One region of the Guptibacillus sedimenti genome, then DNA from elsewhere that is predicted to be linked to it. Evidence: riboswitches for the same ligand, from Rfam matches in the RefSeq annotation. Region 1 holds a riboswitch; each other region holds the start of a gene.

Region 1 (4,235 bases):
TTTTACCGTTTATTTTGATTACATACAGCTAACGAAGTGAAAAAGAGTTTGGATCATTTTAAGAAATATTTTTTAGAAAAGGTCATATTTTTAAATTTTCCAAAAATAAATTGGTAGATAAACTGCACTTATGGTAGTATTAAACTTCTGTCTCAGTTAAAGGCAAATCTCAGAAGGAGGTAACTGATCTTGGATCATAAGAATCAAAGTGCCTATCGAAAAGAGAAGCAGCAACTCGATCAAATTGCTGCCGAGATTACAAAACAACAAAAAACATTGGAAGGGTATCCCCGGTATTCAGGTGATAATGTAACTGAACAGGCTCTTGAAAGCATTCGTGAGGAAAATCGTCAATCACTTGCTATCGCTGCTAAAGAACCGTATTTTGCGAGAATGGATTTTCAAGAAGATGAGAAGGCATCACGCGCCTACTACATTGGGAAGGTTGGCGTAGCAGATGGTGATTCACAGGATTCTCTAGTCATTGATTGGCGAGCGCCTCTTGCAAGTATGTTCTATGCCTTTACTGGTCCAGAAGAGGATGTTTATTATTTGTCTCCAGATGGCATGATTGAGGGGAATATCGAACTAAAAAGAAACATTGTGATTCGAGATAAAGAACTTCAGCGAGTGGTGGACACTTATGTAGAAGGAAGCGATGATTTAAGTGGATCAGATGAGTTTCTACTCTATCGCCTCAGTGAAAATAAAGACAATCGCCTTCGCGACATTGTTTCTACAATACAAGCAAAACAAAATGATATTATTCGTGCAGAACGATCGACGCCCTTAATCATTCAAGGTGCAGCAGGAAGCGGGAAAACAACTGTTGCCTTGCATCGGTTAGCTTACTTGTTGTACGAGTATCGAGATACGATACAAGCAGGAAGAATGATTATTTTTGCACCGAACCGAATGTTTCTTGACTATATTTCTGGTGTTCTTCCTGAGTTAGGGGTAGGAGGAATTCAACAATCGACTTTTACTGATTGGACATTAAGCATGATTGAGGAAAAAGTGAAATTAGATGCTACAGAAGACGACCTTCAAAAATGGTTTGCGAGGGAACGGCCAGATATGAACTTAGCTGGGGGGAGAGTGAAAGGTTCGACTCTCTTTAAAGATTGGATCGATAAAGCTCTTTTCTATTATAGCCAATCCGTGGAACCAGAAGGAGACTTCATTCCATTTGAAGGAAGTAAGCTGCCTGAAGTTAAAATTCAGCAGTGGCTAGAAGATCTCTCCGCATATCCTGTTGGACGAAAGCGTGATATGATCATGAATCGTTTTAAAGTCTGGATTAAAGATGAGGTTAAGGCAATTGAAGGGAGTCATTTACAAAAAGAGTACCGTAAAGTTGCGAATACACAGCTAAACCTATATTTTAAAAAATGGCCGAAGCAAACAGCGCTTTCTTTTTATAAGGCATTGTTTCAGGCAAATCCTCCAGAGTATGTTCCTAAAACCGAACGAACGCAACTAGTAGATGAAGGAATAATATTAGGAACATCTAAGCTATTAAAAAAGAAGAACGTATCCCCATCTGACCTTGCTCCTCTCCTCTATATTCAATTTAAGTTGAATGGTGTTCATAAAGACGATGTTTTTCAGCATATCGTGATAGATGAGGCACAGGACTTTTCTCCTTTTCAATTAGCTTTGTTGATGGAAGTGAATCGATCGCAATCATTTACGATCCTAGGCGATCTATCTCAGGGTATTCATGCCTATAAAGGGATTCATCAATGGCAGGAATTCAAAGACATCTTTCAGAAAAACGAGCTGTATATTGAACTAGAACAAAGCTATCGCTCTACATTAGAAATTATTGAATTTGCCAATGAAATTATTGCGCATGCTAACATACCTGTTCAACCTGCAGTCCCTGTATTTCGTAGTGGAGAGAGTGTTACCGTTCGTAAAATAGAGAAAGAAAGTTTATTCGACCGCTTGTTTGAAACAGCTCAGGAAATGAAAAGTCGAGGGATGAAAACGATTGCCATTGTTGGAAGAACTGAAGAAGAATGTGATCAGTTGTATCAAAAGTTTGCTAACGAGAAAGATGTCAATCTTCTTACAAAAGAAGATCGCTCATATGAAGGCGACATTTCCATAGTACCGATCTATCTAACGAAGGGTTTAGAATTCGATGGGGTTATCATAGCAAATGCGAATAAAGGAAATTACGGATCCAATGTGGAAGATGCAAAACTTTTATATGTGGGTTGTACGCGAGCATTGCACGAGCTCAAATTGTTTTATACAGAGGTTCCTTCAAAGCTGTTACCAAGTTAATCAAACGTTTGTTTAAGAAATAAGAGGCGGCATTCTTGAAGAATTAGATGCACAGTATGATTTAATATACGATAAAATTTAGCTAAACTCTCACGATCTCTCTACCGATAATAAAAGTAGTTGGAAGATAAAACTGAAAAAGGCAAACCTATTGAAAGGTAGGGACGCAAAGTTATGGGCCTGCCCGCATTAATGCGAATGGCTGCCAGACTGCCAGGGGTTGAGCTCTTGGTTCAGAAAAAAGGAGAGCACACATGTGAGGAATTTATCTGTTGCTAGCGTTATTCTCTTTTTTATACTGGCCTATGTTGTACAGTCAGTTGCACTGCCTGAAGGGAAAGCCGAGGCGAGCGAAATGGATCAAGCTCTTGCTACATGGATTTGGAATACAAGGGATATTGAAACAAAACCAGTAGAAGTTCTTCAATTTATGGAAGAGAAACAAGTAAGTGACGCCTACTTACAAATCAACCGCTCAATCGCACAATCTTCCTATCGCTCATTTATTGAAAAAGCGACAGCTAAAGGGATACGTGTTCATGCGCTTGATGGAGCGCCAAACTGGGCAACCATTAAAGGAGCTACGTATCAAAGTAACTTATTTAACTGGCTAGAAGCGTATCAAGCGAATGCAGCAGAGTACCAGAAATTTAGTGGTGTTCATCTTGATATTGAGCCTTATCTCCATTCAGGATGGACGAATAATTATCAAGACACAATCGCTTTTTATCAGGATCGGTTATTAAATGCAAAAGCACGAGCGGGGAGCATGAGTATCTTGTTCGGAGTCGACACACCGTTCTGGTTTGACGAGCAATCTTATCAAAATCGTTATGGATCTGGAAATTTAGCTGAATGGATTATTCAGACAGCAGATGTAATAACATTAATGGCTTACCGAGATTGTGCAGATGGAGGCAATGGAATTATTGCGCTTGTTCGTAATGAAATCGCATTTGCTGAAGAGCATCATAAAAAAGTCTCCATCGGAGTAGAGACGGGACAAACGTCAGAAGCTTCGTATATCTCATTTTTTGAAGAAGGAGAAGCGATCATGAATGATGAGCTTCTCAAAGTAAAAACAGCTTACGAGAATTCAACGGCTTTAGATGGTTTTTCCATACATTATCTTGATAGTTGGATGGCGTTAAAACCATAGAAATGCGAAACCCCCCGGACTTTATTCCGGGGGGTTTTTTACGATTATCACAAGATGGTTTTGACTCGACCAACCTGTCCATCTTCAAGACGTACTTTAATGCCGTGTGGATGAGTTGGAGATTTTGTTAAAATATCTTTTACAATCCCTCGCGTTGTTTTCCCTGAACGCTGGTCTTGTTTCAAGACGATATCAACGGTTTTTCCAGGCGCGATATTACTTCGGTTCTGTCCGTTCATGTTTCCCCTCTTTCTCTGTCTTCCGATGCTCATCTGGCAACGGATCGACAGTATGTTTGACACTGTACCCCTTTGATACAGCCATTCCAAAAGCAGCGGCAATGACAATCGTCATAATGATTACAACGATAATGGTCGTAATAATAACCATTCCCGAACTCCTTTCCGTGCTATCTGCTTTCACTTTACCATGATTCGTTTAGTTAAGATAGAACAGGCTTTAACCTATACTTGACACTATCTATGATTTAACTAGGTCTCAGGGCTTATGCAAAGATATAGCTTTAGCTCATTATGAAAGCTTATGGCAAAAGGTAGAATAAGGATATGAAAGGAGGCGACCTTGATGAAGAAAGCAGGTTTACTATTATTAGGGATCATTGCTGCGATTGTTTTACTAGCAAACCTTGGTTCACTAGTAGGAATGATCATAAGTCTAGGTATCTTATACGTTGCAGCAAAGAAATTTCTTAAATCAGACTCAACAACTGGAAAAGTCATCTGGGGAATTATAGGGATTATCGGTTTAAGCACGGCCGTGG
Region 2 (4,235 bases), on a different contig from region 1:
TTCATCTTATTTGGCATTAACTTTGCATAGCGTTCTTCCTCCTTTAAGACAAGCCCATGAAAAGAATTGCTATGCATGCGATACGGGATAAACCCCTCAATGTCTTCCCATCGAATGTTTATTTTCTCTGTTGGAAGCACATACAGTTCCAAATCCTCAGGGGTTAGGGTTACATGGGGGTGTCCTGTGGCGACTTTTTTAGCATACATTGTGAGAATAAACAGGAAAAAACCACCACAAAGTAGCATAATGAGAGCGATTAAAATGCTACCTTCTTGAAATAAAGTATATGAAAAATACCCACCCGCCCCTACGAACAACAAGCACCCGACCATTAATAAGATTAATTTTCTTTTTGATTCGTAGAACTTCATCACCGTTTCTTCCACTCCTCTTCCCCTTTTACAAGTTAAAATTCCCTATTTAATTCCCTGGTTCCACCAATTTAAATCCATTATTTTCAATATCGTATAATCTTTCCAAATCAGCGTGGGAAAAGCCTTTTCTTCTCATTGCATTTTTTTAACTATGCTGGAGATAGTAGTAATAACCGCGGGACGATCGGAGATGGCAGTGGAGATGAAAACGAGTAAGCAAATTAATTCAGTTCAATTTCTCTTTATCATTTTCCAGACCCAGGTGGGTGTAGGTATTCTTTCCTTACCCCAGACACTCTACTCCACAGCTGGAAAAGATGGATGGATCGCAATTATACTTGCTAGTATAGGGTTTCAAGCCGTTATTTTCATTCTGTACTTTTTAAGTAAACGATTTCCTACCTTATCGCTCTATGAGTATGCACCAAAAATCATGGGACGATTGATCGGCACAATGATTTCGATCGGTTACATTTTATTTGCGGGATTAACGGCAATCCTCGTGCTCCAACTATTTCAAATAAGTATTAACACTTGGATTCTGCCTCGAACTCCTTCAATCGTAATCCTTTCTCTCCTATCAATCTCAGGTGCCTATCTTGTCCTAGGAAGAGTAAAAGTGCTCGGTCGATTCAATCAATTCGTTACGATCTTAGTTATCCCTCTCATTATTATGATTCTAGTCGCCTTAAGGCAATCCGATATACGATACATCCTACCCATTGGGGAGCACGGATTACGTCCGATTCTAAAAGCCACACCTGAAGGATTCTTTTCCATGATTGGTTTTGAGATGGCTTTATTTGTTTTTCCTTATTTACAAAACAAAGGAAAAGAAGCGCTCGTTAGTTTAACGCTCTCCAACGTAGCGGTGACGTGCTTTTACTGCCTAATTACGATTGCCACATACGTGTATTTTAGCCCAAGGCAGTTTGAAACGATTCAAGATCCAACCGTTTATATGTTAAAAGGAATCTCTTTTCTTATCATTGATCGGATTGATCTGCTATTTCTATCGATTTGGACCGTATCCGTCTTAACCTCGTTTGGATCGTATTTGTACATTTCTTCTGAGGGGATCAAGACGCTTACGAAACGTAAGAGAGCAACGTGGCCAATTATCATAACAACCTTTCTCATACTGACAATTTCACTTGTTCCTCATGACATGTTCACCATTGAAACCCTATCAAACTTTCATGCCACTGCAAGTTATTTTTTTGTATTTGGACTTCCACTACTTTTGTTAATCATTAGCACAATAAGAAAAACAGAGCTTAAGGATAAACCTCAGTAAGCTCTGTTTCACGATCTAATTACAGTTATAAGCTTTTAATCTTTGCCCAACGTAGATTTGATTCGGGTTTGAAATATTGTTCAGTGAAGCAAGGTAGTTCGTTGTTAAACCATATTTAGAGGCAATCTCTGATAGAGTGTCACCATACTTCACCGTATAATAAACCGGTCCAAAACATCCAGCTGGTGCATTGACTACAGGCCCTTTAGCTTCAACTGTAGGGGTACCTACCTGTGCTGCTCCAGCTAACAATCCAACTGAGACAAATGAAATGGTTGCGAATTTTGCAAGTTTCTTCATGTTACTCCTCCTCGATATGTATTTTTCTCATCTGATTTTCACCAAATGAGTGCACTAACATCATATCTTTAAAATGGATAATTTTGTATTGGGAAATAAAGTATATTTAATTAAAGAAATGCTTCTGTTTTATTTCTTTGTTGCCCAATAGGATTAAAGGTCGCTATAAAGAAGACCTGATTTTCTAGGTAACCAGCTGCTTTAACCTTTTGTATAAAATCGTGCATAAAACTATTAACAAACCCGCCTTTTTATGGTATTGATTAGATAAGAAATTAGAGTTCCGTAAATTTCAGAGGAACACAACACTAACAAAGAGAATGCGATGAACTATCATTTTAGCCTGGGCACTTGAATGATAGGGAGCAAGTAGTGCAACCGGCTCCTCAAAAGGAGAATGAACATGAAAAAGTGTACATTGCACGGGCACGCTCATTTATTTTCTTATCAATCACTGCAATTGATGGAACTTCTCCGTCGTCACGACCCTCCTTCCTTCCATCACTCCGTTCAATCCACAAGTTATTATATTGATTTTTGTTTGCACTACAATCTTCACTCCCTATTGAAACCGATCATCCTTCAGTCCGTTCTTTTACATGACATAGGAATGCTACTTGTTTCAAAAGAGATTCTTCAACAGAATGGACCACTCACTCTTTCTGAGAAAAGCGAGCTGGAACAACACCCAGAACTTGGCATAGAGATTTTAAGTGACTATCCAGAAATTGATTTCGAGCCTTCCTTGATCTTACATCATCACGAAAATAGTGACGGAACAGGATATCCTGATCATATGTTGAAGGAACAGCTGCCGTTTGCCGTAAATCTCCTTCGTGTGATTGATAGCTATTCCGCTATGACAATGGACCGACCTTATCGTCCAAAGCGATCAGATCAGGCCGCCATCTATGAACTTAAGAAAGATCGAAATCTGTATGATGCTCGATGCACTTTCTTGTTTGTTGCCTATATGGAAAAGCGATTAAAAGGGAAAAAGATTCTGCTTCATTATTTTGATTATGTACCCCATCAAAAATGAAAAGCAGCATATCCTTTATCGTTTCAGCTACAACAACAAATTAGGGAGGTCATCAGAATGATGTTTCTCACAAATCAGGAGTTGTTCATTGCCTATTGTGATGCGTATAAGCTTCAACTTGATCAAGCGTTTATCGAAATGTTAACTTCTGAAATTTATCGCAGGGGGCTAACTCCTCCTGATCCCCATATAGATTGTTATGAAAAAGCGAGAATGATTCGATAGGTCGCCGTAACTTAAAAGAGCTTACTCTCTTTTCGTAAGCTCTTTTATGGTGTGATAAAACCATTCCCAATTATTTTATTTGAAAATGAATTGATCACGCTTACATAAGTTTACATTTTCTAGAACGAGGTACTAGTTTAAAGAACGTACTCCAGAAAGGAATGAGTTTGGATGAAGAAATCAATTCCAGAAATCACGTTGAATGATGGCCTTACTTTACCTGCGATTGGATTTGGAACTTACAAATTAAACGGAAATCATGGTGCAACAGGCATCACAAGTGCGATTGATGTTGGCTACCGCCTCATTGATACCGCGTATAATTATGAGAATGAAGGAACGGTTGGCGAAGCCATTCGTCGCAGTACAGTTCCAAGAAACGAATTACGCATCACATCGAAACTACCAGGTCGATATCAGGAATATGAAAAAGCGGTAACGGCTATTCAAGAATCACTGTATCGTGCGAATTTAGATTACTACGATTTGTACCTCATCCACTGGCCAAATCCGAAACAAGGTCATTTTGTGGAAGCATGGCAAGCTTTAATAGATGCAAAAAAATGGGGCTTGATCCGCTCCATTGGCGTATGTAATTTCCTCCCTGAACACTTAGAACAATTGGAAAAGGAAACAGGCGTTAAGCCAAGCATCAATCAAATCGAATTGCATCCGTTCTTTAACCAAGAAGAACAAAGAAGATGGCACGAACAAAACAACATTAAAACGGAATCCTGGAGCCCACTTGCTCGGGTGAATGACATTTTAGAAAATGAAACGATCACAAAAATCGCAGAACAGCACCACAAGTCCGTGTCCCAAATCATTTTACGCTGGCACTACCAATTAGGTTCCATTCCAATCCCTAAATCTTCGTCTCCAGAACGCCAGCGTGAAAACCTCTCCATTTTCGATTTCGAATTAGATGAAACTGAAATGGCCATGATGGCTGAATTAACGCGTCCAAATGGTCGCATCAATGATCAAGATCCGG
Region 3 (4,235 bases), on a different contig from region 1:
AGAATAAGATATGTTAGATAGTCAGGAAATAAAAAAGATTATCCCGCATCGCTACCCTTTCCTTCTTGTTGATCGAATTCTTGAAGTAGAAGAAGAAGTACGTGCGGTCGGTATTAAGAACGTGACAGCAAATGAAGAATTCTTTAATGGCCATTTTCCGGACTACCCGGTTATGCCAGGAGTTTTGATTGTAGAAGCACTTGCTCAAGTAGGGGCAGTGGCGATGCTTAAGAAAGAAGAAAACCAGGGGAAGCTTGCTTTCTTTACAGGCATTGATAAATGCCGATTTAAAAGACAAGTGAAACCAGGTGATCAGCTTCGTCTTGAAGTGGAAATCATCCGCATTAAAGGACCGATTGGTAAAGGAAAAGCAACAGCCACTGTTGATGGTGAAGTTGCTGCTGAAGCTGAAATTATGTTTGCCCTTAAGTAAGTATAAAAGAGCGAATCCTCCCTTCTTGTGTCAGTATTTTGACACAAGAAGGGAGGATTCATTTTTAGACCCGGAACGGAATTATTGTTGGCATGTTAAGCACTTATCCGTATTGTAAAACCATCATAGAGACTATGTAAATTTCAACATTTTCCCTTTTGGACCTGATATGATTTACTCAACCGTTAAATAGCGGTAAAAACTTATCGAGTTCAGGGAGGAATTTTGGAAATGAATAACAAGAAATTCATGCTCAAAATTGCAACTTCGTTAGTAGCTGTTATGTTAATCACAGCGTGTAACAGCGGTGAAAATGATTCAGAAAACGGCAACAACTCTATGAACAATGGAAGTAACACCGAAGAGCCCGCAGCTAACGAAAACTCCGAGAACTCTGCTGAATAAGAACTTTCTCTCCTGTCCATCCTGGACAGGAGTTTCTATTTTTCCGGCTCGCTTTTTCCGTGATGCAATTGCCACTTTTTAAACTCTAAATAATCCGCAAAGTCTTCTTTTGTAATGCCAGAGCGCATGGCCTCTTCAATCAATTCTTTCCATTCTGTATCAAGTACAGGTTCCTCATAATCTTCTTCAAGAATGAATACCTCAATCGGCACTTTAAGTTCCGCTGCGATTTTTTCAAGAAATTGAATAGAAGGATTTGCCTGTTGATTTCGCTCGATGGAACTTAGATAGGACTTTGCTACCCCTGCCCGCTTTGCTAATTCTGTCAAAGACAATCCCATTCGATTCCGATAAAGTTTAATTTTTTCACCGATCATCCCTTTACCTCGACTTTATCATTATTTAATGAGTTAATTTTATCAAGAACGCATTGTTCTGTAAACAGAACAATAGTCATAGATTTTATAAATGAAAGAGAGAATGAAAGATAAAATTGTGAAAAATTAAGAATAGTAGAGGATTTGTTAGAAAATAGCAAGTTTATCCAAAAATACAGCTTAATATAATGAATTTTCACTCTTTTTAATCTTCCAAAATAAGACTATATTAGATGTACATTCTAAATAAAGAACAAAACGTTCTTTATTAGTGTCGGTAATTGCTGAATTTGATAAGGGGGATGGGGAATGAGAACGTATACTGACGAAAAATTGGATCAGGATTGGGTGACCCTTATGTCAATCGCAAGAAATATAGGTTTGTCTAAGGAGGAAGTGAAGCGGTTTTTAATCAATTCCTCAAAAAAGTAAGGAGGAATGATGGTGATTAAATTAGGTGAGGGGACGTTTGTATCCTATATACTAGGGAAAAGAATCAAAGTGATAGCGGTTGATGAACAAATCGCCAAGCTCTACATTAACGATGAATATAAAGGCAACTGTGATCTGCCTTTTATTCTAGAGAAAATTCACAGTCTCGAAAATAAAGATCAGGACATCAAGGGACTGATCGAGGATGAACAAAAGATGTATGAGGAACTAAGTGAAATTATTAAAAACCAAACCATTTCGCCTCATAATGAGTAAGAAAAGGACCATAAGATTTAATCAAGCTTCCCCGGTTTACTCTCTAGATTTGTACTAGCGTGACCTTATTTGTAAATGAAATAAGAGCCTACCAAAAGGTGTCGGCTCTTGCATGACACTTTATTGATGAGGCCCCTGCTTTGCGCGCCATTTATTAAATTCAAGAAATTCCTTGAATTGATCTTTACTAACACCTGATTCCATCGCTTCTTTCACTAACTTCTTCCATTCAGCGTCTAATTCACTTTGATGAATGGGATCATCCCCTTGAAGAAGTACTTCGACTGAAACATCCAGTACATTTGAAATTTTATCTAGAAATTGAATAGAGGGATTTGATTGTATATTTCGTTCAATGGAACTTAAATACGATTTCGCGACGTTGGCGCGTTCTGCTAATTCTGAAAGTGATAATCCTTTGCGTAAACGATACTTTTTAACTTCTTCCCCGATCACGTTCATCCCTCCGATGCTTCGACAAAATTCTTTCTATTATTAATTATACCAGTATGTTTTTGTTCCGTAAATAGAACGAAAGCGGCATAATGCGATGCCGCTTTCGTTAGAGTTACTTTCCATTTTGATGAAGAAATGATTTAATTTCGTTAATATCCATGCCAAGTTCTTTCGCTTCAATGATTAGTGCAACCCATTCTTCATCAAGTTTTTCCTCCGTATGTACGCCCATGTAACTCCTCCTTCAACTCATTCCAGGTAGTTCAGCCATCATAGAAGCTCCAATAACAACTTCCTTAGATCTGTTTACTTTGCGTCTACTTTTTTTCAAAAATAGTTGCCCTTTTCTGGAGGATACGTTGTACGATTAACGAATGCTAACGAAAATAACTACTTTCATCATAGGACATTTAACCTACGAAAGGTGTAGAAAATTGTAAAAAATAACAATTATTTATGACTATTTTTGTAAAAAAGCAGCTTAATTTATCCTCATCTGCAGCCGGTGGTTTCATGGATACATATTTTTCAAAGAGATGGCAAAAATACCACTATTACGGCTACAAGGAGGAGTTATTTTGAAAAAGTGGGTGTTATCATTAGTTACTTGTTTACTTGCATTGAACATAGCAGCATGCTCCAATGCAAATGAAGAAGAAGGTCCTGTTGAAGATCCAGAAATGCAGGAGAATACGCCTGAGGATGAAGAGAATGTGAATGAAGACGATGGAACAATTGATGAAGAAGATGACGACACGATGAATCAGAATGGGAAACAAGAAGGCGATCAAGATGAAGATGGCAATATGGAGGAAGGCGATATGGACGACGCCGAGAAACAGCCGAATGATGAAACGGAAGATCAGCAATAAGAGGCCTATGCAGGTCTCTTTTTATTTTCAAAAAACGGTCTAAAAAAATGTAGCAGCGGGAATAGGCAGAAAAAAGGAGGTTATGAACATGAACAAGGTGGCAGTGATTACAGGTGGAGGTTCTGGCATTGGAGAAGCGACAGCTAAGCGAATGGCGAAAGAAGGGATTCGCGTTTGTTTATTTGATTTAAAAGAAAGTCGGGCAGAACAAGTGAAGGAAGAAATTATTAATGACGGAGGTGAAGCATTCGTACTTGATGTGGACGTTTCCGACGAAGAACGGGTTACATACGGATTAAAGCAAGTTGTGAGCGAATGGGGACGCGTTGATATTCTTTTTAATAATGCCGGGATTAACGGAACGCTCAATCCAATTGAAGAAATGAAGGTAGAGGAGTGGGATCAAACGATTGAAACAAACTTGCGAAGTACGTTTTTAATGGTCAAGCACACGATTCCTTATATGAAAGAAAACGGAGGTAGCATAATTATTACAAGCTCCATTAATGGCAATCGCACTTTTTCAAACTTTGGCATGTCGGCCTACAGTACGTCCAAAGCAGGACAAGTGGCTTTTATGAAAATGGCTGCGCTTGAACTGGCTCAGTATCGCATTCGCGTTAACGCGATTTGTCCTGGTGCGATTGAAACAAACATTGATCAGAATACCGATAAAAAAGAAAGTGTGGAAGACATCGAAATCCCGGTCGAATATCCTGAAGGAAGTCATCCTCTTGAGCAAAAGCCAGGCTCTCCAGAACAAGTAGCGGATGTGGTTTACTTTTTAGCTTCTGAAGCATCCAGTCATGTTACAGGCACAGCGATGTTTGTTGATGGAGCAGAATCGCTGTTATAAACTAAAAACCTGGCCGTGAGTCAGGTTTTCTTATTGACGTTAGAACATCTCGAGACTATCGTGGAAGAGAGGTGATCAAATTGTTTACAAAAGTCCATCATGTGGCCATTATTTGTTCGGATTACGAA
Region 4 (4,235 bases), on a different contig from region 1:
AAACAGGAATTACTTTATAAATGTTTAATTAATTGGAAGCAAGGGTAAATTTTTGTGTTAATAAATTATAGAAATTACTAGGGAGGAACATATGGTACAACATTCGATTCAGTTAAGCGAATTACGAGAACAATTGCTTCATTCCTTTGAGGCTACACGCGCAATGACAAATACATTAGTGGAACCGCTTGAGACGGAGGATTTCACTATCCAATCAATTCCCGATGTAAGTCCTCCCAAATGGCATATGGCCCACACGACTTGGTTTTTTGAAACGTTTATTTTAAAACAGTATAAAGAAAATTATGAGTCTTTTCATAAAGAATTTGACTATTTATTTAACTCGTACTATGAAAGTGTTGGAAGTTACTTTCCGCGTCATTCAAGGGGATTATTAAGTAGACCAAGTATAGATAAAGTAAGAAGCTATCGTTCGGATATCAATGAAGAAATAGTGAACTTAATTCAACAACTCGATGAAGGACATCTTCATCAAGTTGCAGATCTCGTTGAAATTGGACTAAATCATGAACAGCAACACCAAGAACTTTTAATGACAGATATTAAATATAATTTCTCCGTTAATCCGTTGTACCCTGTATACCGTCCACTTGATGACGAACCTACAGCAAAAGCGACACCGTTAGAATGGGTGTCATTCGAGGGTGGACTTATTGAAACGGGTATGGATGAAGATGACGGCTTTTCTTTTGACAATGAACGACCAGTACATAAGGTATGGCTTGAACCATTTAAGTTAGCGACAAGAACTGTGACGAACGGAGAATACATGGAATTTATAAATGCTGGAGGCTATGACCAGGCTGCCTACTGGCTGTCTGATGGTTGGGCAACTGTGAAGAATGAAAATTGGAAAGCGCCATTGCATTGGATCGAAAAAGATGGTGAGTGGTATGTGTTTACACTTCATGGACTAGTGCCGATTAATAAAGAAGAGCCCGTTACCCACGTTAGCTATTACGAAGCCGAAGCCTATGCAAGTTTTGTAGGAAAGCGCCTACCTTCAGAATCAGAATGGGAAGTTGCAGTAAGGGATCAGCCGATCGCTGGTAATTTTGTAGAGGATGGTCACTATCATCCGGTTGCATCAGTGAAAGAAGAAGAAGGTAACATTAAAAAAGCTTATGGAGATGTATGGGAATGGACGAAAAGTCCTTATATGCCATATCCAGGTAATAAACCTCTTGAGGGTGCATTAGGTGAATATAATGCCAAATTCATGAGTAGCCAAATGATTTTACGAGGAGGATCATGCGTTACTTCGCAAACACATATCCGTCCGACATATCGTAATTTCTTTGGTCCTGAAAAACGCTGGCAATTTACAGGCATTCGTCTTGCAGATGACGTGGAATAACAGGGGGGATTTTAGCCTGATTTACTGAGTTTCTAGATATGATAGGATTCGACCTCTTGAAGCTTTAAGTTCTTAATGCTGAAATATCGTAATCTTCCTTACAGACATTAGAAGATTATTTCGATATAATTGTCACTGAAGATAAAGATAGAAGGAGCGATGGATGTGAAAAAAATAGAAACGGCTGATTCTTATCAGTCTTTCATTAACGATAAAGAGGTATCCATACTAAAATACGAAGCAAACTGGTGTCCTGATTGCAAACGTCTTGATTTTTTTATTGATGACATCATTAATGTTAATCAAGATAAGTCCTGGGCTCAAATTGACATTGAACAGTTTCCTGAAATTACAGAAGAAAATAATGTAATGGGTATTCCTAGCTTACTCGTTTATAAAGATGGGAAGAAAATTGGTCACTTGCATAGTGCAAATACAAAAAATCCCGATCAAGTGAAAGAATATCTAAGTCAGTTTTAATAATAAGAGAAGGTTGCATATGCAACCTTCTCTTATTTTGTAAGTACATATTCAACTGAGCCATCGTTAAGTGAATGAACGAAAGCAATTGAGTAGCCGATGCTAAGATAAATCGATAGCGTTTCGGTACATGAAGGATGGAGGGGCTCAGTTGGTGCGTAAAGACTTTTGTAGAGTGCAGTTGTTTGATTGGAGAATGGTGAACAGTGGAGAAGTACAACATGTTTTCCACTCCAAGCAGTCCCGATTTGATGTCGTCTCATGAAACTCTTCCTTTAGGGTATTTTTAGTTATTTTTCAATCACCTGCAAAAATGAGAAGCTACTCGATTTAGATGGAGAGATTCAATTTGTTGATAGGAGTATCATATGATTCATGCATGTTGAATGATATGATTACGACATTATTTTAAAAATATTTTGAATTTTTTCTACGTAGCTGGTATATTAGTAACATATACCGGCAAACTTCTATTGTAAATTTGTAAATTCTTTAAAAATATGTAGGTTTTCTAGGAAAATAGTCGGTGCATGTCATTTCTTAATTCTCCAGATAAGGGCAAACCATTCTAAAGAATGGGACGCAAAGACACAGGTCTAATGTTGGGTCACCAACGATGACGGCTGGTCCTCCTGGAAACCCGATAAGGAGGAGAAAAGAATGACCATGGCAGAGATTAAGCCTAAGAAAGTACTTGATCAAGAATGGGTTATTCTAATGAGGGCTGCCCGGGAGCTTGGGTTACAAAAGGAAGAGGTAAGGTCATTTCTAAGACAAGATAAAAAACCAACATCCACGAATGTACATAAATGATGAGCGACCAGTAAGGTCGTTTTTTTCTGGCTTAATCCTTGACTTTAGGTGAACATTTTTTGTATCATATGTCATATCAATCTCATACATAACCATACTAACTATGAAGGACAAATAGTAATCAGATAAACCTCATTGAAGCGATTCGGGGATGGTGCGAGCCCGAATAAGGTCTGATGAAACGGCGGTCTGGAGTTTACGTTCTGAAAGTGGATGCATGATATGCATCAACTAGGGTGGAACCGCGGGTGCATAAGCTCTCGTCCCTGGACATTTATTGTCCATGGAGCGAGAGCTTTTTATATTGATTGAAAAAAGGAGAGAATAACATGACAATTTCTATGGAACAGATCGTATCTGTATCAAAGCACAGAGGATTTATTTTTCCAGGGTCTGATATTTACGGAGGACTCGCAAATACGTGGGACTATGGTCCGCTTGGCGTAGAATTAAAAAACAATATTAAAGGAGCATGGTGGAAGAAATTTGTTCAAGAATCGCCATACAATAGTGGCCTAGATGCTGCCATATTGATGAACCCAAAAACTTGGGAAGCTTCTGGTCACCTAGGTAACTTTAATGATCCTTTAATTGATTGCAAAAGTTGTAAAACAAGACACCGTGCTGACAAGTTAATTGAAGACGCTCTATCAACAGAAGAAGATGAAATGATTGCTGACGGCCTTTCATTTGAAGAAATGGAACGACTTATTAAAAACAACAACATTACATGTCCCGAATGTGGTAGTGAAGACTTTACAGAAATACGACAGTTTGATTTAATGTTTAAAACACATCAGGGTGTAACGAAATCAAGCACAAATGAAATTTACCTTCGACCGGAAACGGCGCAGGGGATTTTTGTTAACTTTAAAAATGTACAACGTTCGATGCGTAAAAAAGTACCTTTTGGTATTGCGCAAATAGGAAAGAGCTTCCGAAACGAAATCACACCTGGTAACTTTACGTTCCGGACTCGCGAATTTGAACAAATGGAGCTTGAATTTTTCTGTAAACCTGGTGATGAACTAGAATGGCATGACTATTGGAAAGAGTATTGCAAAAACTGGTTGCTGAATCTTGGGGTAAGTGAGGATAGCATTCGATTACGTGAGCATGCGGAAGATGAGCTTTCACATTATAGTAATGCAACAACTGATATTGAGTATAAATTCCCGTTTGGCTGGGGTGAGCTATGGGGTGTTGCTTCAAGAACAGATTACGATCTGAAGCAGCATATGGAACACTCAAATGAAGATTTTACTTATCATGATCAGCAAACGGGTGAAAAGTATGTACCATATTGTATCGAGCCTTCACTCGGTGCAGATCGTGTGACGCTTGCCTTTTTGATTGAAGCATATGAAGAACAAGAGCTTGAAGATGGCACTTCAAGAAGTGTGATGCACTTCCATCCGGCGATTGCGCCATTTAAAGCAGCCGTCTTCCCACTTTCTAAAAAACTTTCTGAAGAAGCGCGTGCCGTTCATGCTGAGCTATCTAAATACTTTATGGTTGATTATGACGAAGCTGGTTCAATTGGTAAACGTTACCGTCGCCATGA

The links. A riboswitch is a leader RNA that binds a small molecule or an ion and turns the genes downstream of it on or off. The one in region 1 is predicted to bind cyclic di-GMP.
Region 2: another riboswitch for cyclic di-GMP. It lies ahead of PQ578_RS09755 (HD-GYP domain-containing protein); the one in region 1 lies ahead of PQ578_RS18315 (amidase).
Region 3: another riboswitch for cyclic di-GMP. It lies ahead of PQ578_RS01210 (anti-repressor SinI family protein); the one in region 1 lies ahead of PQ578_RS18315 (amidase).
Region 4: another riboswitch for cyclic di-GMP. It lies ahead of PQ578_RS16270 (anti-repressor SinI family protein); the one in region 1 lies ahead of PQ578_RS18315 (amidase).

The regions. Positions count from the first base shown of each region.
Region 1 is NZ_JAQQWV010000005.1:70,849-75,083, reverse strand. It holds gene PQ578_RS18320 (HelD family protein) at 190-2,295, shown strand; cyclic di-GMP riboswitch class I at 2,427-2,513, shown strand; gene PQ578_RS18315 (amidase) at 2,552-3,454, shown strand; gene PQ578_RS18310 (YwbE family protein) at 3,502-3,693, opposite strand; gene ytzI (YtzI protein) at 3,671-3,844, opposite strand; gene PQ578_RS18300 (lmo0954 family membrane protein) at 4,040-4,235, shown strand, end outside.
Region 2 is NZ_JAQQWV010000002.1:281,583-285,817, reverse strand. It holds gene PQ578_RS09770 (STM3941 family protein) at 1-389, opposite strand, end outside; gene PQ578_RS09765 (GerAB/ArcD/ProY family transporter) at 568-1,674, shown strand; gene PQ578_RS22415 (M23 family metallopeptidase) at 1,690-1,974, opposite strand; cyclic di-GMP riboswitch class II at 2,284-2,366, shown strand; gene PQ578_RS09755 (HD-GYP domain-containing protein) at 2,378-3,016, shown strand; gene sda (sporulation histidine kinase inhibitor Sda) at 3,074-3,241, shown strand; gene PQ578_RS09745 (aldo/keto reductase) at 3,413-4,235, shown strand, end outside.
Region 3 is NZ_JAQQWV010000001.1:225,686-229,920, forward strand. It holds gene fabZ (3-hydroxyacyl-ACP dehydratase FabZ) at 11-433, shown strand; gene PQ578_RS01185 (hypothetical protein) at 665-838, shown strand; gene PQ578_RS01190 (helix-turn-helix domain-containing protein) at 874-1,215, opposite strand; gene PQ578_RS01195 (anti-repressor SinI family protein) at 1,525-1,647, shown strand; gene PQ578_RS01200 (hypothetical protein) at 1,660-1,923, shown strand; gene PQ578_RS01205 (helix-turn-helix domain-containing protein) at 2,044-2,379, opposite strand; gene PQ578_RS01210 (anti-repressor SinI family protein) at 2,492-2,611, opposite strand; cyclic di-GMP riboswitch class I at 2,634-2,731, opposite strand; gene PQ578_RS01215 (hypothetical protein) at 2,958-3,251, shown strand; gene PQ578_RS01220 (SDR family oxidoreductase) at 3,340-4,107, shown strand; gene gloA2 (SMU1112c/YaeR family gloxylase I-like metalloprotein) at 4,182-4,235, shown strand, end outside.
Region 4 is NZ_JAQQWV010000003.1:373,967-378,201, reverse strand. It holds gene PQ578_RS16290 (SGNH/GDSL hydrolase family protein) at 1-20, shown strand, start outside; gene egtB (ergothioneine biosynthesis protein EgtB) at 92-1,378, shown strand; gene PQ578_RS16280 (thioredoxin family protein) at 1,538-1,858, shown strand; gene PQ578_RS16275 (hypothetical protein) at 1,891-2,121, opposite strand; cyclic di-GMP riboswitch class I at 2,406-2,494, shown strand; gene PQ578_RS16270 (anti-repressor SinI family protein) at 2,519-2,671, shown strand; gene PQ578_RS16265 (glycine--tRNA ligase) at 3,001-4,235, shown strand, end outside.